One region of the Sodalis sp. RH22 genome, then DNA from elsewhere that is predicted to be linked to it. Evidence: predicted binding sites of a transcription regulator. Region 1 holds the regulator's gene; the other holds the start of a gene.
The links. Region 1 encodes PhoB, which activates phosphate uptake and scavenging genes when phosphate is short. Its sites were predicted from a motif close to CTGTCATAAAACTGNCNNAT; they were not measured.
Positions count from the first base shown of each region.

Region 2: the regulator PhoB is predicted to act here: its motif matches at 1,874-1,893, upstream of pstS (phosphate ABC transporter substrate-binding protein PstS).

Region 1 covers NZ_CP178731.1:2,558,507-2,561,717, forward strand. Annotated here, with positions in the region: gene phoR (phosphate regulon sensor histidine kinase PhoR) at 1-1,146, opposite strand, end outside; gene phoB (phosphate response regulator transcription factor PhoB) at 1,171-1,860, opposite strand; gene sbcD (exonuclease subunit SbcD) at 2,072-3,211, shown strand, end outside.
Region 2 covers NZ_CP178731.1:3,898,133-3,901,343, forward strand. Annotated here, with positions in the region: gene ACL2XN_RS17675 (Crp/Fnr family transcriptional regulator) at 1-552, shown strand, start outside; gene ACL2XN_RS17680 (anaerobic sulfatase maturase) at 613-1,845, shown strand; gene pstS (phosphate ABC transporter substrate-binding protein PstS) at 2,002-3,042, shown strand; gene pstC (phosphate ABC transporter permease PstC) at 3,105-3,211, shown strand, end outside.

The sequences.
Region 1 (3,211 bases):
GCGCGAACGGGCTTTGTCAACCCGGTAAAAACGCTCGGTCAGGCGCGGTAAATGCTCCGGGGCGATGCCCGGCCCGTTATCGCTGACCTGAAACTGCGCGCCCTCAGCGGTACGCTGCCAGCACACCTCGATGCGGGTGCCCGGCGGCGTATGGATGACCGCATTGTATATCAGGTTCGACATCGCGCTGCGCAGCTGATCCTCATTGCCGCGCACCAGCAACTGTTCATTAACCCGGAACACGATCTCATGCCGTTCCTGGCTGAGCGCCCCGGCGCTTTGCTGCAGGCGCTTGAGAATGGCCGGAATATCGACGCGTTCATTGACCTCGCCCTGGGGCGCGGCCTCGATACGGGATAACACCAGCAACTGCTTGACCAGGCGCTCCATGCGCTGCGTCTGATCCTGCATAGTGTGGATGGCCTTGGCGCGCATGGCTTCATCCATATCCTGGTCGTTCATCATTTCCAGATATCCCTGCAACACCGTCAGCGGCGTACGCAGTTCATGGCTGGCATTGGCGAAAAAGTTGCGCCTGGCGCCTTCCAGCTGGCGCATCTGGGTCACGTCGCGGGCCACCATTAACAGCTGGTCGTCGGTATAGGGCATCACGCGGAATTCAACGTAACGTTGCTTATTGAGCAGCAGGGTCAAGGGGCGCTCGAACGACTGGCCCTGGATATAGCTGTTGAATTCGGGATAGCGCAGCAGGTTAAGGATATGCTGGCCGTTGTCTTCCGGCCAGCGAAACCCGAGCAGCTGCTGCGCCAGGCCGTTGCACCAGAAAATATGGCCGTCGTCGGTCAACATCACCAGCGCATCAGGCAAGGTTTCCGCGCCGCTGCGAAAGCGTTTGAACAATGTCGCCAGTTCACGCCGCCGCCGCCGGTGGCGCAACTGCATCTGATGCAGGCCATAGAACAGCGGTTCCCAGCTTCCCCGCCCTTCCGGCGGCGTATGCCGGAGATCGACCCATAACCAGCGGGACAGCCGCAGTTGGTAATAATAGTTGCGCACCAGCGCGGCCAGCAGCGCCGCCACCAACAGCCAGGCCAGGTGGCCGACAAAAAGCGACAACAGCAGGGCCGGCAGGCAAAACAGCCCCAGTTCCAGCAAAATCTTACGCCAGGATAAACGTTCCAGCACCGGCAGAGCTCCCCTTATACCGCGCTAATAGCGCGCGGAAAAACGATAGCCGGTGCCGCGGACCGTCTGCACCATCCGATCGTGACCGCCGGTTTCCAGCGCTTTGCGCAGGCGGCGAATATGCACATCAACCGTCCGGTCCTCAACATACACATTAGTGCCCCAGACATGATTTAACAACTGTTCCCGGCTATATACCCGCTCGGGATGGGTCATGAAAAAGTGCAGCAGTTTAAATTCGGTCGGTCCCATCTCCAGGGCCAGTTCGTTGGAGGTTACCCGGTGCGACGACGGATCCAGGCTTAAGCCCTGCAGCTCAATCTTATCTTCCACCGCCATCGGCGAAATACGGCGCATCACCGCCTTGATCCTGGCCAGCAGCTCCTTGGGCGAGAACGGTTTGGTGATATAATCATCGGCGCCCACTTCCAGCCCCCGCACCCGGTCTTCCTCCTCGCCGCGCGCGGTCAGCATCATGACCGGAATATCGCGGGTCAATACCTCGCGTTTCATATGTTTGATAAATTGAATTCCCGAACCGCCTGGCAACATCCAGTCGAGCAATACCAGATCCGGATAAGGCTCCGCCATACGGCTGACCGCCGTGCCGTAGTCTTCGGCTTCGATGGGCTGGAAGCCATTCTGTTCAAGTACGAAGCACACCATTTCACGAATCGGCGCTTCGTCTTCCACGACTAATATGCGTTTTGCCATTTTTTCCTGCCATTAATCTCTGCGGTTAACGTGCCCGGGCATTATGCGTCACTTTTATGACAGATTTATTAAAATCAGCCCATCGTGCCAGAAGCATAGCGGATGGCGGTTTTTTTTCGTCCCGGGTTGCCAAATTAACAGCTTTACGTCGGCATCGCCCGGGGTAAGGTTTATACTCTCGCCCTGACTTTTACACTCTGGCTGGAGCGTCATGCGGATCATTCACACTTCTGACTGGCATCTGGGTCAGTCGTTTTTCACCAAAAACCGCGCCCGGGAGCACCGCGCCTTCCTGCAATGGCTGGTGGCGCAGGTGGCAGAACGGGATATCGACGCGGTGATCGTGGCCGGCGATATCTTTGATACCGGCACCCCGCCCAGCTATGCCCGCGAACTGTTCAATCGTTTCGTGGTGGCGTTGCAGCCGACCGGTTGCCAGCTGATCATACTGGCGGGCAATCATGACGCGGTGGCGACACTGAACGAATCCCGGGCGCTGCTGGCCTGCATGCATACCCGGGTTATCGCCGGCGGCGGGTTCGGCGCCCGGGACGATGACGACAACGCCGACGGCGACCGCGAAGACAGCGGCGGGCAACCGGTTTTTGTACTGAACGATCGTAGTGGAAAGCCGGGGGCGATACTGTGCGCCATCCCCTTTTTACGCCCGCGGGATGTGCTGACCAGCCGCGCCGGAGAATCGGGGGATGATAAACAGCGGGCGCTGATGGACGCCATCGCCGCATATTACCAGGCGCTATATGACCGGGCGCTGGCCCTGCGCGCCAAGTTGCCCGGCCGGCTGCCGATTATCGCCACCGGACACCTGACCACTGTGGGCGCCGCCACCACCGATTCGGTACGCGATATTTATATCGGCAGCCTGGACGCGTTTCCCGCCCAGCTGTTTCCTCCGGCGGATTATATCGCCCTCGGCCATATCCACCGCCCGCAGTGCGTGGGCGGACAGCAGCATATCCGCTATTGCGGTTCGCCCATCGCCTTGAGTTTTGATGAGACCGGGCAGCCCAAGCAGATCAATATAGTCAGTTTCGACGCCGGGGGCGTGGCGGACATTTCCCCGGTTTTGATCCCGGAGACCCAGGCCCTGCGCCTGATAAAAGGCGACCTGGCGGACATCGAGGCGCAGTTGCGCTCGTTTAGCGATTACCCGGGGCCCACGCCCGTCTGGCTGGATATCGAGGTGGTGACAGACGCCTGGCTGAATGATATCCAGCAGCGTATCCAGCAGTTGGCGGCCGATTTGCCGGTGGAAATCGTGCTGTTGCGCCGTAACCGCGAGCAGCGGCTGTCGGCACTGGCGCGCCGGCAACGGGAAACGCTGGTCGAA
Region 2 (3,211 bases), 1.3 Mb from region 1:
GGCAGCGAACACGCCATGTTTACCCGGCTGGATCAGTTGCCGAAGCAAACGCGCATTTATCCCCAGGAGGATGAGGCCCTCTCTTTTTATTACCTGCACAGTGGGTTGGTGGGGCTGTACCATATGCTGGAGAACGGTAAGGTGTGCCTGATCCGCCTGTTCGGCCCCGGTGATTTTTTCGGCTACCGCAGCCTGTTCGGTAATACGTTTTACCACTGTTCCTCGCGCGTGCAGCGCACCGCTACGGTAACGCGCATTACCCCCTATCAGCCGCAGCGGTTTTTATGCCGCTATCCGCGCCTGAATGTCTATTTGTTCATGCGGCTGGCGCGTGATCTGGGCGAGGCGGAAAAAAGGCTGGCCAGCATGGCCTACGATAAATCCCAGCAACGGGTATTACTGGGCATTCACTATTTATACCGGCAATGGCCGGGCTATGAATGGACCTGGCGTGAAATTGCCGAATACGCGGGTTGCGAAACGGAAACCGCTATCCGCCATGGCAGTGAGCTCAAGCTACAGGGACTGTTGCCGGATGAATTTACCGGTTAACTGCCGCCGCTGCCGGTGCGGCATGGTATTTGACGCGCAATATTGTTTGGAGTCGCGGTTATGAAACGCCCGTTTTCCCTGATGGCGAAACCCACCAGTTATCAATGCAATATTCACTGCGATTATTGTTTTTATGTGGACAAAAAAAATACCCTGTTACCCGCCGGAGCATCGGCGTCGAAGCATATGGCCGACGATGTGCTCAGGGAATTTATTAAGCAGTATATTGACGCCAGCGCTGGCGACGAGGTCATGTTTGCCTGGCAGGGCGGCGAGCCGACCCTGGCCGGAATTGACTTTTATGCCGCCGCGCTGCGCTATCAGCAGCGTTACGCCCGGGGAAAAAGGATTACCAACAGCATGCAAACCAACGGCGTATTGATAAACGATCAATGGGGCCGTTTTCTTGCCGATAATCATTTCCTGCTGGGTATTTCCGTGGACGGCACCGCCAGGCTGCATAATCATTATCGCCATACCGCCAGCGGCCGGCCGGTATTTGACAGCGTGATCAACGCCATCCGGATATTTAAGGAATATCATATAGATTACAATGTATTGAGCGTGGTGAACGATAAAACCGCCCAGGCGCCGCTGGAAATATATCTTTTTATCACGCAAGAGCTGGGCGCGCAGTATGTGCAATTTATCCCGGCCGTGGAACAAAGGTTGTCCGGAGCCGCGCGGGGGGACTTGATTTATCCCCGGTCGACGGCGGATAAAACGCTGACGCCATGGTCGGTGAGCGGCGAAGCCTACGGCACGTTTATCAATACCCTGTTTGACTACTGGGTACGGCATGATGTCGGCAGGGTGTTTGTGCAGCTATTCGATAATGCGCTGGCCGCCTGGTGCGGCGTGATGCCAAGCCTGTGCGTGATGCAGCCCACCTGCGGCCAGGGCCTGATCGTCGAGCAGAACGGCGATATCTATAGCTGCGATCATTTCGTCTACCCTGAGCATAGACTGGGCAACCTGATGACAGGGAACCTGGCCGCCATGGCCGGTGGGAAAAAACAGCGCCAGTTCGGCCAGCTAAAAGCCAATGTGGCGACGCCGTGTTTGTCATGCGACTATCGGTTTGCCTGTCACGGCGGCTGTCCTAAGCACCGTATTCACCGCATCGGGGGCCAGTGGCATAATCATCTTTGCGCCGGCTATAAAGCTATTTTTTCCCATATCGCGCCCTATATGGCGTATATGGCCGGCGAACTGGCGCGCCATCGGCCGGCCGCCGGCATTATGCGCGAAATTGATCGGATTGCGGAGGCGGGGATTGAAAAAAAAGGCTAATATGCCATTAAAATAGGTACCCATCCCGGTGTCATAAAAATGTCATATTACCGACATGTATCTGTAACCTAATTGTCCTATTTTCCCTCCTGCAGCAATTATAATAATTGAAGAAAACGGCCATGGGCCGATTTTAAATATCCCACAGGAGGGATTATGAGACTGATGCATACCACCGTTGCCAGTGTTGTAGCAGCTACGTTCGCCCTGGCGAGTATTTCTTCGTTCGCTGCCGCCAACCTGACAGGTGCCGGCGGCACATTCCCCGCCCCGGTTTATGCTAAATGGGCTGATACCTATCAAAAAGAAACCGGCGTAAAAGTTAACTACCAGGGCATCGGTTCTTCCGGCGGCATTAAACAGATTATCGCCAATACCGTTGATTTCGGCGCGTCCGATGCTCCTTTAAGCGATGGCGACCTGAAGAAAGAAGGTTTATTCCAATTTCCGACCGTGATTGGCGGCGTGGTGCTGGCCATCAACGTACCGGGAATCAAAAGCGGCGAACTGACCCTGGACGGCCATACCCTGGGTGAAATTTACCTGGGCAACATCAAAAAATGGAACGACCCGGCCATCACCAAGCTGAACCCGGGCCTGAAGCTGCCTGATCAGAATATCGCCGTGGTACGCCGCGCCGATGGTTCCGGCACGTCGTTTGTCTTCACCAGCTATCTGTCCAAGGTGAATGCGACCTGGAAAGAAAAAATCGGCGCCGGTTCCACGGTTAACTGGCCGGTCGGACTGGGCGGCAAGGGCAATGACGGCATCGCCGCCTTTGTCCAGCGTTTGCCGGGTTCCATCGGTTATGTGGAGTACGCCTACGCTAAGCAGAACAACCTGGCCTACACCAAGCTGATTTCCGCCGACGGCAAGCCGGTAATGCCGACGCAGGATAACTTCAGCGCGGCGGCGAAAGGCGTCAACTGGCAGCAATCTTTTGCCCAGGATCTGACTAACCAGAAGGGCAACAATGCCTGGCCGATCACCTCCACCACGTTTATTATGTTGCATACTACCCAAACCAAGCCTGAGCAGGGCCGCGAAACCCTGAAATTCTTCGATTGGGCCTACAACAAGGGTGCCGACCAGGCTAACGCCCTTGACTACGCCACCTTGCCAAAGGACGTGGTCGAACAGATCCGCGCCGCCTGGAAGGCCAATATCAAAGACAGTAACGGTAAAGCGCTCTACTAAGTCCTTGTGTTTCGTCCCTTCCCTTACGGGAAGGGATTACGAACCAACAAAAAGAGTACTCTATGGCTGACAATACGCCGGCACGGCATGCCCCCGGTAAACAAGGCGACCTGATATTCGGTACGTTGGTCAGGTTGGCCGCATTGATTACCTTATTGATGTTGGGCGG